Regions from separate parts of the Geobacillus sp. 47C-IIb genome, predicted to be linked through region 2. Evidence: a T-box and tRNA genes for the amino acid it is inferred to sense, from the RefSeq annotation. Region 2 holds a T-box; the other holds one or more tRNA genes.
What was found. A T-box is a leader RNA that pairs with one kind of tRNA and senses whether it is charged. The one in region 2 lies ahead of alaS (alanine--tRNA ligase), so its partner is inferred to be a tRNA-Ala.

Region 1: it has a tRNA-Ala gene. The T-box ahead of alaS (alanine--tRNA ligase) is inferred to sense a tRNA for this amino acid. The anticodon was not compared.

What each region holds. Positions count from the first base shown of each region.
Region 1 covers NZ_CP061473.1:1,309,336-1,320,564, forward strand. The annotation lists rRNA gene IC804_RS06715 (23S ribosomal RNA) at 1-1,200, opposite strand, end outside; rRNA gene IC804_RS06720 (16S ribosomal RNA) at 1,588-3,144, opposite strand; gene IC804_RS06725 (protein-glutamine gamma-glutamyltransferase) at 3,805-4,623, shown strand; gene IC804_RS06730 (DMT family transporter) at 4,594-5,502, opposite strand; gene IC804_RS06735 (MgtC/SapB family protein) at 5,560-6,237, shown strand; tRNA gene IC804_RS06740 (tRNA-Ala) at 6,307-6,379, shown strand; gene IC804_RS06745 (DnaD domain-containing protein) at 6,546-8,135, opposite strand; gene IC804_RS06750 (thermonuclease family protein) at 8,443-9,315, shown strand; gene IC804_RS06755 (hypothetical protein) at 9,475-9,723, opposite strand; gene IC804_RS06760 (GNAT family N-acetyltransferase) at 9,780-10,280, opposite strand; gene IC804_RS06765 (hypothetical protein) at 10,301-10,579, opposite strand; gene IC804_RS06770 (efflux RND transporter permease subunit) at 10,857-11,229, opposite strand, start outside.
Region 2 covers NZ_CP061473.1:907,840-919,068, forward strand. The annotation lists gene IC804_RS04625 (peptidoglycan D,D-transpeptidase FtsI family protein) at 1-6, opposite strand, end outside; gene greA (transcription elongation factor GreA) at 145-621, opposite strand; gene udk (uridine kinase) at 729-1,364, opposite strand; gene IC804_RS04640 (peptidase U32 family protein) at 1,366-2,637, opposite strand; gene IC804_RS04645 (peptidase U32 family protein) at 2,655-3,584, opposite strand; gene IC804_RS04650 (O-methyltransferase) at 3,581-4,234, opposite strand; gene mltG (endolytic transglycosylase MltG) at 4,439-5,530, opposite strand; gene IC804_RS04660 (DUF1292 domain-containing protein) at 5,859-6,155, opposite strand; gene ruvX (Holliday junction resolvase RuvX) at 6,173-6,589, opposite strand; gene IC804_RS04670 (IreB family regulatory phosphoprotein) at 6,593-6,859, opposite strand; gene alaS (alanine--tRNA ligase) at 6,929-9,565, opposite strand; T-box leader at 9,612-9,834, opposite strand; gene IC804_RS04680 (AI-2E family transporter) at 9,882-10,943, opposite strand; gene IC804_RS04685 (YrzQ family protein) at 11,066-11,200, opposite strand; gene IC804_RS04690 (hypothetical protein) at 11,212-11,229, opposite strand, start outside.

The sequences.
Region 1 (11,229 bases), 400 kb from region 2:
CGGCGGCACGTTTAGCCCCGGTACATTTTCGGCGCAGAGTCACTCGACCAGTGAGCTATTACGCACTCTTTAAATGGTGGCTGCTTCTAAGCCAACATCCTGGTTGTCTTCGCAACTCCACATCCTTTTCCACTGAACGTGCACTTGGGGGCCTTAGCTGGCGATCTGGGCTGTTTCCCTCTTGACCACGGATCTTATCACTCGTAGTCTGACTCCCAAGGATAAGTCATTGGCATTCGGAGTTTGACTGGGTTCGGTAACCCGATGAGGGCCCCTAGCCCAATCAGTGCTCTACCTCCAAGACTCTCACCTTGAGGCTAGCCCTAAAGCTATTTCGGGGAGAACCAGCTATCTCCAAGTTCGATTGGCATTTCACCCCTACCCACACCTCATCCCCGCACTTTTCAACGTACGTGGGTTCGGGCCTCCAGCCGGTGTTACCCGGCCTTCACCCTGGACATGGGTAGATCACCTGGTTTCGGGTCGACGACGACGTACTCAAACGCCCTATTCAGACTCGCTTTCGCTGCGGCTCCGCCTCTTCGGCTTAACCTCGCACGCCATCGTCACTCGCCGGTTCATTCTACAAAAGGCACGCCATCACCCATAAACGGGCTCTGACTACTTGTAGGCACACGGTTTCAGGTTCTCTTTCACTCCCCTTCCGGGGTGCTTTTCACCTTTCCCTCACGGTACTGGTTCACTATCGGTCACTAGGGAGTATTTAGCCTTGGGAGATGGTCCTCCCTGCTTCCGACGGGATTTCCCGTGTCCCGCCGTACTCAGGAGCCGCTCGGGAGGGAACGAAGTTTCGACTACAGGGCTGTCACCTTCTCTGGCCGGCCGTTCCAGACCGGTTCGTCTACCCCGTTCCTTTCTCACTCCCATCTGAGCGGTCCTACAACCCCAAGAGGCACGCCTCTTGGTTTGGGCTGTTCCCGTTTCGCTCGCCGCTACTCAGGGAATCGCATTTGCTTTCTTCTCCTCCGGGTACTAAGATGTTTCAGTTCCCCGGGTGTGCCCTCCATGCCCTATGGATTCAGGCATGGATCCTGCCCCATTACGGGCAGGGGGTTTCCCCATTCGGACATCTCCGGATCAACGCTTGCTTACAGCTCCCCGAAGCGTTTCGGCGTTTGCCCCGTCCTTCATCGGCTCCTAGTGCCAAGGCATCCACCGTGCGCCCTTTCTAGCTTAACCTACAGCGCGTTTCGGCTTCTTCCTTATTGTCTAGCTTCGGCGCCTAGCTCTCTTCCGCCAAATAACCTTCCCCCCCTTGGGGTGCAAGCACCCCTGCGGGTGAAGAACATTTGGCTTCGAGAACTGACCGCGGCACCTCAGCTTTTCCGGTTATCTAGTTTTCAAGGAACGATTTGAAGGAATTCTCATTCCTTCAAAACTGAACGAAACAAAAGCGCGATTTGTTAATGGTCGGCCATTAACGGCCTCCGCTTTTCGCGATGTCTAGCTCCAGCGCCTGGCTCTCTTCTGCCAAATAACCTTCCCCCTCGGGGTGCAAGCACCCCTACGGGTGAAGAACATTTGGCTTCGAGAGCCGACCGCGGCGCTTCCGCTTTTCGTCCTTAGAAAGGAGGTGATCCAGCCGCACCTTCCGGTACGGCTACCTTGTTACGACTTCACCCCAATCACTTGCCCCACCTTCGGCGGCTGGCTCCCGTAAGGGTTACCTCACCGACTTCGGGTGTTGCAAGCTCTCGTGGTGTGACGGGCGGTGTGTACAAGGCCCGGGAACGTATTCACCGCGGCATGCTGATCCGCGATTACTAGCGATTCCGGCTTCATGCAGGCGAGTTGCAGCCTGCAATCCGAACTGAGAGCGGCTTTTTGGGATTCGCTCCCCCTCGCGGGTTCGCAGCCCTTTGTACCGCCCATTGTAGCACGTGTGTAGCCCAGGTCATAAGGGGCATGATGATTTGACGTCATCCCCACCTTCCTCCGACTTTTAGCCGGCAGTCCCTCTAGAGTGCCCAACTGAATGCTGGCAACTAGAGGCAAGGGTTGCGCTCGTTGCGGGACTTAACCCAACATCTCACGACACGAGCTGACGACAACCATGCACCACCTGTCACCCTGTCCCCCCGAAGGGGGAACGCCCAATCTCTTGGGTTGTCAGGGGATGTCAAGACCTGGTAAGGTTCTTCGCGTTGCTTCGAATTAAACCACATGCTCCACCGCTTGTGCGGGCCCCCGTCAATTCCTTTGAGTTTCAGCCTTGCGGCCGTACTCCCCAGGCGGAGTGCTTATCGCGTTAGCTGCAGCACTAAAGGGTGTGACCCCTCTAACACTTAGCACTCATCGTTTACGGCGTGGACTACCAGGGTATCTAATCCTGTTTGCTCCCCACGCTTTCGCGCCTCAGCGTCAGTTACAGGCCAGAGAGCCGCCTTCGCCACTGGTGTTCCTCCACATCTCTACGCATTTCACCGCTACACGTGGAATTCCGCTCTCCTCTCCTGCACTCAAGTCCCCCAGTTTCCAATGACCCTCCACGGTTGAGCCGTGGGCTTTCACATCAGACTTAAAGGACCGCCTGCGCGCGCTTTACGCCCAATAATTCCGGACAACGCTCGCCCCCTACGTATTACCGCGGCTGCTGGCACGTAGTTAGCCGGGGCTTTCTCGTGAGGTACCGTCACCGCACCGCCTTATTCAAACGGCGCTCCTTCGTCCCTCACAACAGAGCTTTACGACCCGAAGGCCTTCTTCGCTCACGCGGCGTCGCTCCGTCAGACTTTCGTCCATTGCGGAAGATTCCCTACTGCTGCCTCCCGTAGGAGTCTGGGCCGTGTCTCAGTCCCAGTGTGGCCGGTCACCCTCTCAGGCCGGCTACGCATCGTCGCCTTGGTGAGCCGTTACCTCACCAACTAGCTAATGCGCCGCGGGCCCATCCGCAAGTGACAGCCGAAGCCGCCTTTCAACCAAAGACCATGCGGTCTTTGGTGTTATCCGGTATTAGCTCCGGTTTCCCGGAGTTATCCCGGTCTTGCGGGCAGGTTGCCCACGTGTTACTCACCCGTCCGCCGCTGGCCGAACAAGAGCAAGCTCTCGTTCGGTCCGCTCGACTTGCATGTATTAGGCACGCCGCCAGCGTTCGTCCTGAGCCAGGATCAAACTCTCCAAAAGAAAGTTGATTGGCTTGCGCTTCGTTTCGTTCAGTTTTCAAGGAACGAGATTAGTCGATATAAATTGCTTTCTCTTGCAAGAACCAGTTCATCGAACTTATCTCTCGCAAGCAGCTTCTTTATATTAGCATAACATCTTTCCGATGTCAACCACTTTTTTCTTTCTCATCACCGCCGAACATCTTGTTCAGCAGCGACGCTATTTAATATACCACCCTAATCTTCAAAATGCAATACCTTTTTTAAATTTTTTTTGGTTTTTTTAACCTGTACTCTTCTCAAAAGTCCCCACTTCCCATTATCTTAATACGTAATCCTTCTCCTTGGCAACCTCTCTAATCCTCCACACAACGATATTCGTTGCGAACCCTTTTCTTGATCCCACCATCAATAGTCATTACACAAGAAAGCAAAATCGACAGCCCTACTTCTTCCCCGTATTATAAAAAACGTTCAGAGATAGGCCCCTTCCTACCTTCTATAACTGAAACATCAAGCGGGGTTGTGTATGCCTCATTGTTGTTACCAAAAACCATAAAGGACAGTACCTGATCTTTCTTACACCATAACTGATCAGTTTTGTTCAAAATGAATGAATACGCCCACCGGCGGACGCATACATTTCAATATAATATGTTGTTTTCAAGGAGGCATCTAGACTTTGATCCGCATTTTAGCTTTACCGTCCGGTTTGAGCCCGTCTTACTCGTCTTCCCTTTCGAAAAACGAGCAGGCGATCCTAAACGCTCTTATTTCTTCGCCCGTGTTGTACACATATCCAAATGAACAACAGCTGCGATTTGAAATTGCGCTGCGTGCCAACATCGTCCAAGCTGCAGTCGACTTAGCAAAGAGCCGGGCGCGGTTTGCCATTTTTCGTTTTTCACGCTGCAACAGCGAGTTTTGGGAGCGGGACGAGCGAGGTGGTTTTCAGCTGCGACCGGGCATCCCTCCTTCAGAGGCCATCAAAGACATTTTCGTTAACAGTGAACGATACGCCTTTGAATGTGCAACTGCCATCGTCATCGTCTTTTACAAAGCCGTGCTCGATACGATTGACGTATCAGCGTTTAATCGCCTGTTCGCCGATCTACTCCTGTATGACTGGCATACTGACCGCGATCTTGGCATCCATACAAAAAAGGGAGAACACTTTCTCCCTGGGGACTGTCTTTATTTTAAAAACCCGGAGTTCGATCCGACGACGCCGCAATGGCAGGGGGAAAATACGATTTACTTGGGCAACGGCTTGTTTTACGGGCATGGCATCGGCATTCACCCAAAAGAGGTCATTATCGATGCACTCAATCGGAAGCGAAAACCGGGAGCGACGAAATCCGCCTATCTTCTCCCCCAAATTACGCAAGTCAACTTCACGTATTTGTCCCAATTCGCCCGCCCGTTGAACGAATTCCGCTTGCCGCTCCGCCCATCGTTTATCATCGGAACGTTAGGGTCCGCTACTTTCTTGTATCGTTAGCGGCCCTTTTTCGTTTTTCTCCCACAAATACAAGCCAATTCCTGTTAAAATAAAAATACCGCCGATCCATTGAAACAGGCGGATCTGTTCGTCAAACAGCCAATACGCCAAGGCTGAAGCGCCAATAGGTTCCAATAAAATGGCCATCGACACGGTCGATGCGCTCACCCATTTGACTGCCCAGTTCATTACGGAATGGCCGAACAGTGTCGGGATGATGGCTAAAGCAAGAAAACAAAGCCAGTCGGTCGGTTGGTACGCTGTTAGGGAAAAGCGGGATAGTACGGTATACAAATACAATGTCGCAGCGCTGATGCCATAGACGATATATGTATACGTCATAAGCGACAATCGCTGGCGCAATTCTTGACCGAATAGCCAGTACGCTGTCACCATCGCGCACGCCAATAATGCCAACACGTCCCCATACAGCGCTTCTCCACTGGCGCGAAAGTCGCCCCAGCTGATGAGGATGCTTCCGACAATGGCCAAAAGAGCGCTCCCGATCGCACCGATCGTTAGCCGTTCACGGAAAAAGATCGCTCCTCCAGCAAAAGCAAACAGCGGCTGCAGCGTCACAAGCACGACTGAGCTCGCAACAGAGGTATAGTCGAGCGATTCAAACCAAAGAATAAAATGAAACGCAAGCAGCACGCCGGAACAAACGGAAAACAACCAGTCGCGCCGGGAGATGCGCTTTAGTTCATCGATATGACGGAGACAAAACGGCGTCATGATCACGACGGCGAAAAAGAGCCGATAAAAGGCAATAACCGCCGATGGCGCTTGTGACCATTTGACGAAAATGGCCGATGTCGACACAGCGAGCGCACCGATCAATAAGGCGACATACGCCTTTGCCGAACTTGGCGGTTTCATCTCTCCATCTCCTTGCCAACTGTTTTCTTACATTATATCACGAACGAGGTGAGAAAAATGGTGTTCGATCCGTTCCTCAAATTAGGGATTTCAGCCATCCTCGGGTTGATTATCGGGCTGGAACGGGAATTGAAACGAAAACCAGTCGGTTTAAAAACGTGCCTTGTCATTTCGATTTCCAGCTGCTTGTTGACGATCGTTTCGATTGAATCAGCGTACATCTTCCCATCGAAAGACCATATTACGATGGATCCGCTCCGTCTGGCCGCCCAAATCGTATCCGGGGTCGGTTTTTTAGGAGCTGGCGTGATTTTACGCCGCGGTAACGACAGCATCACCGGATTGACGACGGCTGCGATCATTTGGGGGGCCGCGGGCATCGGGGTGGCCGTCGGCGCAGGCTTTTATTGGGAATCAGCGTTCGGTGTGGCGCTGCTCATTGTCAGTGTCGAACTCATTCCATTTTTAATTAATTTTTTCGGACCGAAGCAGCTGCGTGAAAAAGAAGTGATGCTGCAAATTACGGTCGCCGATGAAAACAATATTACGAAAGTGATTGATCATTTAAAACAGCAGCACATCAATATTAAAACGATGCGCATTAAAGATGTGGAAGAAAACCAGCATTTATTGAAACTAAGGGCTGTCGTCGACCAACGACGCTCGACCGCTGACATTTATTACACCATCCGCTCCATTGACGCGATCGTTCATGTCGATATTGAAAGCGGCTGATAAAAAAAGATTGCCAACAGCCATTCATCTAGATATAATAGGAACTGGACAAATCATCCATATTCTTTTGGGGCATTAGCTCAGTTGGGAGAGCGTCGTGCTGGCAGCGCGAAGGTCACCGGTTCGAGCCCGGTATGCTCCATTCACCACCCCCTTGCGTGGCAAGGGGTTTTTGTTTGACCGGGAAAGGTCTCACACCGAAACGCTTCGTCGACGAATCCGCGGCCGTAATCTCCCAACGAACGGCGGGCGGCAAAGTCACATGCGAGAGACGCCCGCCGTTCCCTTCATCCCATGGAGATCGTCTTTCAGGATGGTTCTTTATATTTTTTTAAGCGCTCCTCGAGCTCCCGGCGCGCTTGTTCGATGTCAAAGTCGTCATCTTCCGGCTGGCTGTAGTCCATGTTCAGCCAATCCGGCACGATCTCTGTGCGAATCGGCTTCCGCATCGTTCGACTGCTCTCCGTTGAAGAAGAGGTAGACCGTTGGTTCAGCCGCTGCTTTCGAAACGCAAGCCGTGCCGCACGCACTTCGTCGACCGTTCGATACCCTTTTTCCATCCAGTCGCGCAAGATCGTCTCGACGTACACCCACCGTTTCGCCCCGTTTTCCACCGCAATTTTTAACGCTTCTAAGACTAATTCCTCGGACGTGTCATCCACCCACATATTGATTTTTTCCCGCAAATATCCTCCGATCACCCCAAATCCGTTTTGCTCATAGAAACGAACAATCTCCTTGTAGGCGCGCACGCGCTCATCATCTTCTTTCTCTTCTCTGTTCCTCTCTGATGTGATCTCTGTCGTATTCTCTGGTATCGGGCTGTTCACATTGAGCACCCCGATTGACCAATTTGACCAGCTGGACGGCTCAGTTTGAACAGATGGTCGGGCGATTTCGCCCGTCGGCCGCCCGTTTTGGGCAGATGGACGGTGGATTTCATCCATCGACCGCTCATTTTGGACAGACGGCCGAACCCATTCATCGACGGATCGTCCAATGAAAACCGGCAAATCGGCCACTTCATCTGCTGGCCGCTCACGTTGAACCGATGAATGGGCAATTTCATCCGCCAGCTGCCCGATGGGAACGGGTGGGCAGGCCATTTGCTCTGTCGCCCATCTATTTTGAATCGACGGATCCTCCGATTTCCCTTTCGTCCATCCATGTTGAACCGATCGATCAGCCAATTCATCGCTCAGTTGTCCATGTTGAGGCGATGGACCGGCCGCTTCACCTGCCATTTGTTCGTTTTGGAAAGATGAACAAGCGATGTCTCCCTCTGTCCGTTGATTTGGTATCGTCAGAACGATCGGCATGCCATCAAAAGACGCCCCACGGTCGTCTCGAGCGATGGAAGCGGCATCGGAACCTAGCCCCTTGCCGTCTTGAACGGTTGACGTGCCTCCTTGAGACATCGGCATGCAATCTGGAACAGTTGAATCGCCATCGTGGGACATCGACGCACCATAAGAAACAGTTGCAAGGCGATCGAGAACGGTTGAACCGCTGTCCCCCGCTGGGCCGCCATTCGCCCCCGGTGGCTGTTCCTTTTGCCTGACTAGTATTTTTTGCGTCCATTCGGCCAGTTGGTTGTAATCGATCCGATACCATTTCGTTTTATCGATTTTGGAGCGGTTAAAATTCGCCGAAACGATGATCCCGAGCTTTTCGAGCTTTGTGATGATCCGGCGAATCGTGCTTTCCGACCAAAACGGGAATTGCTTCTGCCAATCTCCATACGTGTTGTACACCCATTTGTAGCCGTCACGAACGTTTTCACTTTTCTCAAGCCAATAGTGCAATTGCTGCACGATAATGCTTTCGTTCAATCCGATCGCCACAGCGAGCTGTGGTAAAATGATTAACGGCTCGTCGTCTAAAAGCAATTTGGTCATCGTCCCTCTCCCCCTTCATAAACGATGAATGAAGAACTCGTTCGCAGCGAAATGGCTTTATGATTGCTCCCTTTCTTTGATAAACTTTATTTCGAATGTCATCAAATCACCTAATGGCGCGACAGCAGCGATTTTAGCCCGATTTCACGCTGAAAAACGCCAAAAATACGCCAAAAACGGTTGAATATGCGTTCAAAGAGCAAATCGACATGTTCCGTTGCTTTCATCGCGTCTTTGCTGAAACAGCAACACCTTTTCGATCGGAGGGAGAGCTTTGAAACAAACTGCGATTTTGTTTTTTTGCCTGATGATTCTATTTCCCGCTTCCGTTTTCGCCCATCCAGGTACATTGGATGAATTGGGCGGGCATTTCCGCAACAGTGACTGCACCTACTTGTTGCACGAACCGACCGCATTGGCGAAGCAGGCGAAAACGAAAGAAGAGCTGGTCAAGCTCATTCAAAAATATAACGGCAATGAACGGTGCAAACGGAACCTCACTCCGGAACGGATTGACTTAGACGGCCATACGCTCGGGGGAAAAGAGGACAATGCTTCGCTGCGGCTTGGCCGGACATACAAAGCGGCATTGGTGAAGTGCATTGACGGAGACACGGCCAAATTCCGTGTGAACGGCCACGTGTATACGACGCGCTTTTTGTTCATCGACACCCCAGAAAGCACCATCGAAGTCGAACCATACGGAAAAGAGGCGAGCCAGTTTACGTGTTCCCGACTGAAAAAAGGGGACATTGTGCTTGAAACAGATGGAAATACGTTGTTTGACAAATACCAACGGCTGCTCGCCTGGGTATGGGTCGACGACCGCCTGTTGCAAGAAGAGCTCGCTAAAGCCGGGCTAGTCGAGGACTTTTATGACTATGGCGATTACAAATACGAACAACGCATCCGCAAAGCATACGAGGAAGCCAGACAAAATGGCGTCGGCATATACAGTGGGCACTCTGCCGAGGAGAAGCCGAAAGTCGATTCGAAAACGAAAGCAGAGCCGGCGCAAACCAATCCGCAGACCGAAGAGGAGACGAACAAAGCCGATCGTGAACGTAACCGTGAGCAAGAAGAACGAACTTCGGAACCATCAAGCGGCCTCGTCCTTTATACATTGCTCGGCGCAGCGGCGGCTGCAGGGGTGTATTGGCTCATCCGCCAGCTGAAATGACGACCGCCAACACCAAAAAGACCTGTCCGACACGGACAGGTCTTTTTTCATCGAAAGCAAGTTGCCGGTTTTGCTTCAAAAGTTGCTCGTTCCCGCCTTGGCTTTGAAAACAGCTTCCTTAATGATTTCCGTAAACAAATGTTTCCCTGTTGTTTCTTGTCATTGCTTCGGAAGCAATTCTTCAACACCGGTCTCATTGGCCATTCGCTCCGGCTCCATCCCGAGCCGACGGAAGCCGTATTTTTCGAGGCGCATGATTTGCTCATCGGTCAATTCTGTGTACGCAATGACCGACGGGGTGCCAGACGATTTGTAAATCAAGTTGCCGGTCACCGGGCATTGAAACGCGTCGGCGACAAACCCCTCCCCGTCTTGAATCGTAAACAGCCGGATGGGCATCACATTCATGTTATTCCCTCTTTCCATACATCGTCATGATTATAAGTGCCCGATCCATCACCATTTTATACGAGCCGTTTGCCGACGATGACTAAATCGCGCTCAATGCCGTCAAGCTCAGCAACGCGCGGAAAATAGCCCCACCGTTCAAACCCGAAGCGAGAGAACAGCCGCAAACTCGGTTCGTTATGGGCAAAAATAAAACCGAGCAGCGTCTTCATTCCAAGCGCCGGCGCCTTGTCGATCGCCCGCTTGAGCAGCTTCGTCCCAAGCCCTTGACCGCGGTGCGATTCGGCAATATAAATGCTCACTTCGGCCGTATGGCGGTACGCCGGGCGGCCGTAAAACGATTGGAAACTAAGCCAGGCGCAAATGACACCGTCATCTTCGACTACCCAGAGCGGCCGATGGTGCGGATCGTGCGCTTCAAACCACGCTCTCCGGCTTTCCACTGACACCGGCTCCAAGTCCGCCGTCACCATCCGGCTTGGAATCGTTTCATTATAAATGCGGACGATTTGCGGCAAATCCGCCGCCGTTGCATCACGAATCAACCATCGCTCCATTTGGCATCCCCCTTTTTCCATCAGCCTTTCATTTCAAAAATCAGAAACATCTCTATGTACAGCGAAAGAACACGAAACGCCAGCTCGTTTTGTATCGTGTCGCTTGCGGCGTTTCTCAGCCCGCGTTCCCAAATGACGCGCACTCCTATTTTATCAGAAATGGGGGACGTTCGCGCCTTCTTCATATGTTCACCTGTGCCTCGCTTGTTATTGCCGGCGCGCCCGCACCGCAAAGCGACTGTCCCCCGCCCAATCACCCGTGTCCCCCATTTAGGACGGCGGCCCGTTTCTTTCTCCAAGACGCAGCCCGCTCTCCCACGAAGGCCCCGCCTTCCTCCGACAAAGGCAAAAAAACGGCGTGAGTTCGGTCATCCCAGACTCACGCCGTTTTGTGTTTACCAGAATGGCAACGCCCATCTGCAAAACAACGCAACCGTCTTATCTTTACGTCACCCCAATGAAGCGACAACGTCGAATGACGAAGGCATGAACATTTCTTCCTCTAACGCAGCGACAAAGCGGCGTCCAACGATCGGCGAGCATCCCCGCCTATCGAAGTCAAGACGCGAGTGCTCGTCACTCGCTTGCGGAAGCGCCTTTTTTCTTCCACTTCATCAAGGTCTCATAAACGATCGGGACAATGATCAGGGTCAAAAGTGTAGAGCTCGTCAATCCACCGATGACGGTCACGCCGAGTCCTTTCGAAATCAACGCCCCGCCTTCCATTCCAAACGCAAGCGGAAGCAACGCGCCGACGGTCGCAATGGCCGTCATTAAAATCGGGCGCAAGCGCGTTCCGGCCGCTTCTAAAAGCGCCTCGCGCGTCGACAATCCGTCGCGTTCTTTATGAATGACACGGTCGATTAAGACGATCGCATTCGTCACCACAATCCCAATCAACATCAACATGCCGATCAGCGCCGATATGCTGATGGTTTCGTCAGCAATA
Region 2 (11,229 bases):
CCACATAAAGAAAACACCTCATCATCAGTTTTGACGAGGTGTTTTCGTTTGAAACGTACCAAAGGCAGTGATTTTCCCGCTTTGTTTACACCGCTGTCCGTTTGGCTTGAGCCGCCGCTCATTTCATAAGACAGCACGGTGCGCTTATTTCACTGCAACAATTTTCACGAGCATTTCCCCGCCTGGCGTTTGTACAGTCACTTCGTCGCCGACGCGGTGGCCGATCAGCGATTTGGCAATCGGTGAGTCGTTGGAAATTTTCCCTTCAAACGGATCGGCTTCGGCGCTACCGACAATTGTATACGTCTCTTCCTCACCGTCCGGAAGCTCAATGAACGTCACCGATTTGCCGAGTGAGACGACGTCTGGGTTTTCTTTGTCTTCTTCAATGATGACCGCGTTGCGAATCATCGTTTCGAGCATTTGAATGCGTGATTCGACAAACGCCTGCTCATCTTTTGCTGCATCGTATTCCGAGTTTTCCGATAAATCACCAAACCCCCGTGCAATTTTAATGCGTTCGACAACTTCTTTTCGTTTCACGGTTTTTAAATACTCAAGTTCTTGCTCCAGTTTCTCTTTTCCCTCTTTCGTCATCGGATACTGCTTCTCATTAGCCATTGATCTCACTCCTCTATGTTCTTCATTATGTAAAACGTACGAACAGAAAAACAACTGTTCGTACGCTTACTTGTTATATAATATATTGTTTTGTCTCTGTTATGTTATTATAAAACCGATTTTTGTTCAAGGACTGTGCGAATTTTTGCCACCATTAAATCGATAGCGACGACGTTTTGCCCGCCTTCCGGGATGATGACGTCCGCATAGCGCTTCGTCGGTTCGACAAACTGGTTGTGCATCGGCCGGACAACGGATAAATATTGGTCAATGACCGAGTCAAACGTGCGGCCGCGCTCTTTAATGTCACGGATGAGGCGGCGGATGATGCGAAGGTCCGGGTCGGTGTCGACATACACCTTGATGTCCATCAAATTGCGAAGCCGCTCATCCTCTAAAACAAGGATTCCTTCTAAAATAATGACATCTCTCGGCTCAACGTGGATGACTTGATTCGAACGAGTATGCAGCGTATAGTCATACACTGGCTTGTCGATCGGTTCATAGCGAAGCAGTTTATGCACGTGTTCGATCAATAAGTCGTTGTCAAACGCCAGCGGGTGGTCGTAATTTGTCTTCAGCCGCTCCTCAAACGGAAGATGGCTTTGGTCTTTATAATAAAAGTCTTGCTCCAAGACAAGAATCGAGCGGTCGCCGAAATGATCGTAAATCGCGCGGGCGACGCTCGTTTTCCCTGAACCGGAGCCGCCGGCAACGCCGATGACAACGGGTTTCTTCGCCATCTTAATTCTCCTTTCTCATCATGTTGTATGGGAAGAGAGGGCGCTTGACTGGAACCTTGACGATTTGCAGCGGATGGCGCGCTGCATCAAGCTCGTTGCCGTCTTCATCCCAAATTTTTTCAATGACTTGAGTAAAGTTTTCAATTTCCGGACCAAAAAATTCGACTTCGTCGCCCGGTTTAAAATGGTTGCGCTGTTGGATGGTGGCGATACCCGTCTCCCGGTCGTAATCAAGCACCAAGCCGGCAAACTCATGCGTCGTTTTTCGGCTGTGCGTGCCATACATATGGTTTGTATAGTCAGGAAAGCCTTCAAAAAACGACGAAGCCGTTTCACGGTTGGCACATTTGTCGAGCTCACGCACCCACTCTTCACGAATCGTGAAATGGTCGGGGTCAGCACAGTAAGCGTCGATCACTTTCCGATATACGCTGACGACCGTCGCCACGTAATGGATCGATTTCATCCGTCCTTCAATTTTCAAGCTGTCGACGCCAAGTTCAATCATCGCCGGAATGGCGCGGATCAAGTTTAAATCTTTCGCGCTCATGGCAAACGGCGCGTCATTTTCAGAAAACAGAGGGATTTCGCGGCCATCATCAGACAGCTGGTACAAATCGTAATCCCATCGGCATGACTGACAGCACCCGCCACGGTTCGAGTCACGAGCGGTCATATGGTTGCTCAATACACAACGGCCCGAGTAGGCGGAACACATCGCTCCATGGATGAATGCCTCGATTTCAATATCGACTTTCTCCTTAATTTGCCGAATTTCTTCAGCACTTACTTCGCGGGCAAGCACAACTCGCTCGAGCCCTTCCTCTTTCCAAAATTGGACCGCTTTCCAGTTGGCAAGCGACTGCTGTGTGCTCAAATGCACTTCGAGCTTCGGCGCCACTCGGCGCGCTGTTTCGATGATGAGTGGATCGGCGACGATAATGCCGTGAACGCCAGCATCTTCTAGTGCCCGCAAATAGTCGTCAAGGCCGGGAATGTTTTCGTTATGCGCGTAAATGTTGGCCGTTACGTACACTTTTGCCCCGTACTGATTGGCAAATTCCACTCCTTCGCGAATTTCCTCAATCGTAAAGTTGTCAGCGTTGGCCCGCAAACTGTATTCCTGACCGCCGATAAAGACGGCGTCCGCACCGTAATGAACGGCGATTTTCAGCTTTTCCAAGTTGCCGGCCGGCGCGAGCAACTCCGGCTTTTTTACGATGACGCGCTTGCCGTCAACGATCTCGGAAATGCGTTCATTTTTCAGCAACATGTCGTTTCCCTCCTTTTTCAATAAATCGTTTCTTTGAAGAAAAATCCGGTATCAATTCGGCGGTGCGGCGGCTGGAGCGCTTCAACGGCAGCGAGCAAATCGTCTTTCTCCTTCTCGTAGCGCTCACGGTCATCGGCGCATAAATCGATGGCATGGCGATACAGCTTCGTCACTTCGGTAATGTAGCCCGGTTCATGCAAAATACCGTCGATTTTAAAGCTGTCAATGCCAGCATTCACCATGTCGCCCAGTTCGTCAATAATGCAAAGATCGTTCGGGCTCATAATGTGTGTGCCGTTTTCGTCTTCAAAAATCGGGTATTTATGGTCGCGTTCTTTGTCGTACAGGAACATCCCTTTTTCATACTTTTTCCGTTCAATTTCCATCACTTTTCCTTGATATTCAAAATAGTTGCCGATCAGTGAACGCTTCGACTGATACATGCACGTCATGCCATGCACTTGCACTTCGATTTCCACTTCGGCATGGGCCTTGATTTCTAAAATGGCGTCCATGTTCAGCTCGCGCGCCAAGACGGCGCGTTTCGCTCCTTTTCGTCCCCAGTAGTTGCACGTATACCAGTTTGTCGCTGTCGTTTCCGTGCTCCAATGGAGCTTCATATGAGGGGCGGTTTCTCGTACTGTCAGTAAAACCGCTGGGTCGCCGAAGACGATGGCATCAGCGCCTACGTCGGCGACAAAGGCGACGTAATCAGCGAGTTCGTCCACTTTATCATTATGAAAAATGGCGTTCATCGCCACGTAAACATTCATGCCGTGCCGGCGGGCCGCTTCAACAGCCGCGGCGACATCGGTGCGGGAAAACTCGCCAGCGAGCCGCAAGCCATAGCGCTGTTCGCCGACAATGACAGCGTCCGCTCCCGCTTTCGCGAGTTCGTCAATATGGGAAACGCTCGTCGGTGTGACGAGCAATTCCGGTTTTTTCATTCTCGTTCACCTCGTTTTTTCGATATAGCGAGCCCGTCCCCGACCGGAATGATGATCGTGTCATAATCGCTCCGGGCCATCAGCCATTCGTTGTAGCGACGGATTTTTTTCGCAATGTTCCAAAGCCGCTTATTGTCCGCGGGCGTTTCGGCGGCGACGAGCCCTTTAAACAGCACGTTGTCGCTGATGATGAGGCCGCCTTCAGCAAGAAGCGGCTCATAGAGCGTAAAAAAGCGTTCATACTGCCCTTTGGCGGCGTCAATAAACATGGCATCAAACGGGGCGGCAGCGGCCACATCGGCCTCAACCGCGAGCGCATCACCAAAGACGGCTTCGATTTGATGTTCGGTATTCGTCTTCCCGATATAAAAACGGGCGCGGTCGTATCGCTCCCGGTCTTTTTCAATCGTCACAATGTGCGCCTCCGGCAACGCTTTCGCCATTCGGATCGCCGAATAGCCGATCGCTGTGCCAATTTCCAAAATACGGCGTGGTCTGACGGTTTTCAACACAAACAGCAGCACTTCCATGCTCACCGGATCCATAATCGGCACGCGGTGTTCATGCGCGTACTGTTCCATTTCCGCGATATCCGGATCCGGTGCCGGGCGCAGCTGCTGCAAATAGTGAACGACGTCTTTTGCGAGCAAGACGATTCCTCCCCGGCATCAACAAAGTGAAAAGCGCCTGCCTAGAGCCGATCGACAGCCCCAAGGTTTGCGCTTCATCATCATGAAAAATAAGAGCCGCAAGCGGACTCTTATCATTAGCCTGTTCAACTTTATCTATACTACCACAAAACAGCGAAAAAGCGAAGCCATTTAGCCCGATTGGCCAGCAACTTCCGTTTTACTCTATTGTTTCCCAATATGCTTCGCTTTTTCTCGGTTATGCTCATCCAATGTTTTGGTGAAAATGACGTCTCCAGCTGGTGTCGCCAAAAAGTATAAATAGTCGGTCGTCGCCGGCTCGAGCGCCGCTTCGATCGACATCGTGCCAGCATTGGCAATCGGCCCTGGCGTCAGCCCTTTATGAATGTACGTATTGTACGGTGAGTCGACTTTCAAGTCTTTGTAAAAGACACGCTCCTTATGTTTGCCAAGCGCGTATAAGACAGTGGGGTCAGTTTGCAGCGGCATGCCGATGCGCAGCCGGTTGTAAAATACGCTAGCAATTTTCTCGCGGTCGGCTTTTTCCGTTGCCTCTTCTTCAATTAATGACGCCATCGTCAACAGCTGATGCGGCGACATCTGCCTTTCCTTCATCGCATCCTTGTATGTGTCGAGCACGACCGCTGTTTTGGCGACCATTGCCTCAATGATTTCCGGAAGCGGCGGCTTTTTGTCCGCAAACACATAAGTGGCTGGGAACAAGTAACCTTCAAGCGGATAGCGAATGTTTTTATGAAAAATATCGTTCGTTAATAAATCAGGATATGTCTTCATCAGCTGTTCAATGTACGCACGGTCATTCATCTGCTTCATAATCTCTTCTTGCTTGTACCCTGTTTTTGCGGCGATGAGATCGGCGATTTGCACAAGCTGCGATCCTTCGGGGATCGTCAACTTCAATCCGATTTTCAACGACTTCCCGGTTTTTAACAGCTCAATGATGCGCGTCATCGGCAGCGCCCGCGTCAACTCATACTCACCGGCTTGAAAGCCGGACTCGTTTTTCCAGCGAACGTAGTAGCGGAAGACCGTCGCGCTTTTAATCAGTCGCTTTTGTTCAAGTTGTTCGGCAATATCCGCCACCGATGAACCGATTGGAATGGAGACATGCACCGGAGTGCGGTCATCTGGGTCGACTGGCTCGAACGCTGAACGGATATATAGAAAACTGCTGGTGCCAGCGATGACAAGCGCGACCAGCAGGACGGCGCAAACAATCAAAACCATTTTCCTTACCAGCCGTGCCTTAGACATCTGAAAATCGCCCTGTTTCATCTTCAACCTCCTTTCATCGGTCATATTATACTACAAAATTCTCCATTTTTCGCGTTTTAGCGATTAAAAAGCGTGACATGGATGAGTTCTGATCCCCATCGACCGTTGAAACTCATCGCTCACCGTTCAAAAAATTCATCGAACAGAAATGCTCTGTGAGCAAAGTTTGCTCTCCACCTACGTATGAAAATGGTAACCCGAGGTACACTCATTTTCACAGAAAGATCCATGAGCCAAGTTGCCTCTCTCCCTAGGCATGAAAATGTCCGCTCAAGATGTGTGCATGTTCACAGAAAAAGCGGCCGCCCCTAGGCAACCGCTTTGTTCGTCACTCTTCACCTTCTTCTTGTTCAGCGCAAAATGTATTCCACACTTCTTCGATCATATCCCATTCTTCTTCCGTCTCAATCGGAAGCAGCTCGCCTTCCTCATTTTCGTCGCCGGGGATAAACGCTGAAACGTGCACTTCCGTCTCACCGTCTTCGTCTTCAGCCTCGGCGCTGACCGGATAGTAAAACACGTACGATTTACCGAAATCGTCTGATTCAAACGTAAACAAAATTTCGCACAGCTGCTCGTTGCCTTGTTCATCGACAACGGTAATATGACGGTCTCCATGTTCCATTGATATTCTCCTCCTACTCACCGTTTACTGTCCAAATACGATTGCAAAATGACGGCCGCTGCCATTTTGTCGATCACTTTCCGCCGCTTTTTCCGGCTCACATCGGCAGCGATCAGCATGCGCTCGGCAGCCATCGTCGACAGCCGCTCATCCCAAAGCACGACCGGCAAAGAAAACTCCTCACGCAGCTTGGCAGCAAACCGCTCGCTCGCCTCGGCGCGCGGCCCGAGCGTGCCGTTCATGTTTTTCGGCCATCCGACAACGATCGTATCGACACCATATTCGTCGATGATGGCGCGCAGCCGTTCGAAACCATAGTGGCCGCGCTCCTCATCGATGGCGATCGTCTCCAAGCCTTGCGCCGTCCAACCGAATTCGTCGCTGACGGCGACGCCGAGCGTTTTCGTTCCGAGATCTAGTCCTAACGTTCGCATCGGTTAACCCTTTCGTTGTCCCTGTAAATAGAATTTCACCAATTCTTCGATTAATTCGTCGCGCTCAATTTTGCGGATGAGCGTGCGCGCATCTTTATGGCGCGGGATGTAAGCCGGGTCACCGGACAACAAGTAGCCGACAATTTGGTTGATCGGATTGTAGCCTTTTTCTTGCAAGGCGTCGTACACCGTCAGCAACACCTCACGAACGTTCGTTTCGGCCGGCTCCTCCGGGAAATGAAACTGCATCGTTTGGTCAAACGAGCTCACCGTTTCCACCTCGCTCTTCATTTGGGCCATCCCGTTATCTTACATCCATTGTACACGATTCGCGCCCATTTAGGAAATGGATTTGACCCATGTTTCGACATAATCGAGCGCTTCGCCGACTTTGTTCGCGTCCTTCCCACCGGCCTGCGCCATATCAGGACGTCCGCCGCCTCCGCCGCCGCAACGTGAAGCCACTTCTTTGACGAGTTTGCCGGCGTGGTATCCTTTTTTCACTAAGTCATCAGTCACCGCAGCAATCAATTGGACTTTGCCACCTTGCACGGCCGCTAACACGATGACCGCCGTCCCTAGTTTTTGCTTCAAGTCATCAGCCATCGCCCGCAATTGGTTCATGTCGTTCGCCTGCACTTTTGCGGCTAATACCGGCACACCGCCCACCTCTTTCACTTGACGGGTGAGGTGTTCCGCCTCCATATGGGCGAGACGGGCAGCAAGCGACTCATTTTCGCGCTGCAGTTGGCGCAGTTCGGCAAACAGCCCATCAAGGCGGGCATTCAGCTCTCTCGGGCTCGTTTTCAGCTTTTGCGCCGCTTCTTGCAACAGAGCAAGTTGTTCGCTCATAAAGCGGTATGCCGCTTCCCCAGTCACCGCTTCAATCCGGCGCGTGCCGGCACCGATGCCGGACTCGGAGACGATTTTAAACAACCCAATGGCCGCTGTATTCGGCACATGGCAGCCGCCGCACAACTCTAAGCTGTAGTCGCCAACTTTAACAACGCGGACGATATCGCCGTATTTTTCACCAAACAGCGCCATCGCCCCCATCGCTTTTGCTTCCTCGAGCGGTTTGTAAAAAATGTCGACCGGAATACTCTTCCAAATTTGTTCATTGACGATCGCCTCAATGCGCTCGAGCTCATCAGGCTTCACTTGCCCGAAATGAGTAAAGTCAAAGCGAAGCCGATCCGGGGCAACGAGTGATCCGGCCTGGTTGACATGGCGGCCAAGAACGTCTTTTAACGCTTGATGAAGCAAGTGGGTCGCCGTATGGTTTTTCACGATTTGCGACCGCTTCACTTCATCGACGCGCGCCGTATAGCGATCGCCTTTTTTCACCGCACCGCGTTCGACGACAATCGAATGGAGGTGCTGACCGTTCGGTGCTTTTTGCACATCTTTGACGACCGCTGTTCCCGTTTCGCCTTCAAACACACCTTGGTCAGCGATTTGTCCGCCGCTTTCGGCGTAAAACGGCGTCACATCAACGATGATTTGTGCTTCCTCGCCAGTCCCGACTTCCTCCACGGGCTGTCCGTCTTTAATGATGGCAATGACCGTCGAAGAAACGACGAGCTCATCGTAGCCGACAAAACGGCTTTCGTCTTTAATGTCGCCGAGCACCCCGCCTTGCACTTGCATCGAATCGACATCTTGGCGAGCGGCACGGGCCCGTTCGCGCTGGCGCTCCATCTCGCGCTCAAAACCGGCGTGATCGACCGACATGCCCGCTTCAGCAGCATATTCTTCCGTCAGCTCGAGTGGGAAGCCGTACGTATCGTACAAGCGGAACGCCTCTTCTCCTGGAATGACAGTGCTTCCTTGTTTTTTCGCCTTTTCCATCACTTCTGCCAAAATGGCGAGCCCTTCATGAAGCGTTTCGTGGAACCGCTCTTCTTCCGTCCGAATGACGCGGGCGATGAAATCGGCTTTTTCTTTCACTTCCGGATAATAGTCTTGCATAATTTCACCGACAACCGGAACAAGCTCATACATAAATGGACGGTCAATGCCGATTTGTTTCGCATAGCGCACAGCGCGGCGAAGCAGGCGGCGCAATACATAGCCTCGTCCTTCGTTCGACGGCAGCGCCCCGTCGCCGACCGCAAACGTCACGGCACGAATATGGTCAGCGATGACCTTAAAAGCAACGTCTTTATTCGGATCTTTGCCGTATTGCTCACCCGCGATCTGCTCAGTCGCGCGGATGATCGGCATGAACAAATCAGTTTCAAAGTTCGTCGGTACATCTTGCAAAATCGAGCACATCCGCTCTAAGCCCATGCCGGTATCGATGTTTTTCTTCGGCAGCGGCGTGTACGTGCCGTCCGGGTTATGGTTGAACTGTGAAAAGACGAGATTCCATACTTCTAAGTAGCGGTCATTTTCCCCGCCTGGATACAGTTCTGGATCGTTTGGATCGTTGCCGAACGCTTCACCGCGGTCATAAAAAATTTCCGTGTTCGGACCGCTCGGGCCTTCACCGATATCCCAGAAGTTTCCTTCTAAACGAATAATCCGCTCTTCAGGAAGACCGATCTCGTTGCGCCAAATGTTATACGCCTCTTCGTCTTCCGGATGAACAGTGACTGACAACCGCTCTGGATCAAAACCAATCCACTTTTCACTTGTTAAAAACTCCCATGCCCAATGAATCGCTTCACGCTTGAAATAATCGCCGATCGAAAAGTTGCCGAGCATTTCAAAAAACGTATGGTGGCGAGCCGTTTTCCCGACATTTTCGATGTCGTTTGTGCGGATCGATTTTTGCGCATTGCAAATGCGCGGGTTGTCCGGGATGATACGGCCATCAAAATATTTTTTCAGCGTCGCGACACCGCTGTTGATCCATAATAACGACGGGTCATCGACAGGAATGAGCGAAGCGCTCGGCTCGACCGCATGGCCTTTTTCTTGGAAAAACTGCAAAAACATACGCCGCACTTCGGCAGACGTTAACTTTTTCATAACAATCCTCCCCTTTGGTCTTTTATATAAAAAAACTCTCATCCCCTTCAGGGACGAGAGTTGTGCTCGCGGTACCACCCTGTTTATGGGCAAAAAGCGCCCATCACCTCTTTGGCCGTAACGCAGCCTTGCGTCAGGTTTTGCCTGCGCTCCGGATTAGCCTTCTGTTGCCCTTCATCTGGAATTTCTTTCAGCCACGGAAATTCCTCTCTGTGCGCCAACGCGCGTTAAGATGGACTGCAACATACTCGATCCGTCATCGCGTTATGTATTCGCTTTTTTCATTGAAAAATTATAGACAAGCCGCGCCCATTTGTCAATGCGGAGCATAATGCTCTTTCCAATGCACGAGGGCTACTTTCAGCACCGCCGCAGTCGGAACGGCGAGAATGAGCCCAGGCACACCGGCAAGTTCGCCCCCGGCAAACAACGCGAACATAATGACCAGCGGATGCATATGAACGCTTTTGCCGACGATCAGCGGCGACAAGACGTTGCCTTCTAAAAACTGCAAGGCAAAAATCAAGGCAAGCACGATAATGACCATTTTGAGCGAAATGGTGGCCGCCAAAATCGCTGCCGGAATAGCGCCGATCAGTGGGCCGAAATACGGGATGATGTTCGTCAATCCAATCACAAACCCGAGCAAGAGAGGATAGTCCATGCCGGCGAGCCAAAGGCCGAGCGATGCCGCCAAACCGATGGCCGCACAGACGAAGAGCTGACCGCGAATATAGCCGCCGAGCGACTCATCAACATCTTTTAAAAACGCTATCCCCGGTCCGCGCCACCGCTTCGGGGTCATATACCAAACCGCTTTTTTCAACACATCAATATCTTTTAGCATATAAAATACGATAAACGGGATAAGAAGAAACATCGCCGCAGAACCGATAAATGATTTGACCGCATTAATCGCCATCGTCACTGCTCGGGCAACTACCTGCTCAAGCTGCACAAACATCGCTTCAATGCGCGTATGCACTTCCATCGGCCACGTTGACGTTTCATCGTGGATGTGGCGCGCCCACTGCCGATATGTATTCATCAATGATGGCAACCGTTCATCCAGTTCACGCAGCTGGGCGATCAGCACCGGTATGCCGCGGTAAAGACCGTAGCCGACCGAACCGAAAAACAACAAATAAATGAGCAAAATGGCCAGCGCCCGTGGCACCCCCTTGCTGTGGATATACTCAACAAGCGGGTGCAACAAATATGTAATAAACGCCGCCAACAAAAACGGCGTCAGTACGGTAGTGACAAATTCGACGACCGGCCACCAAATCTCTTTCATCCGGACGATTAAATAGACGATCACAGTCACGAGCAGCCATTTCCCGATGCGAAAGAATGACAGCCATTGTTGCTCCCCCATCGCCACACCTCCTACCGTTTAGTGTAGGAGATGGAGGGAGAAATATGCCTTCACGGTTCCTTCCACTATTTAACAACCAAGAAAAGCCGCCGTCCCCCTTCAACCGGGAGACGACGGAGCCGTCAGCGGATTGCCTGCATCAAGCGGCGACGCATTTTCCGCATCGTGCGGCCGTTCATCAAATTGTTGCGCTGGGCAAGCTGATAAGCAGCGACTCCTACCCCGATTGCCAACAGTGAAGTCATCGTCCGGTTCATGCTCGTCCCTCCTAAAATTGGATCGTGCG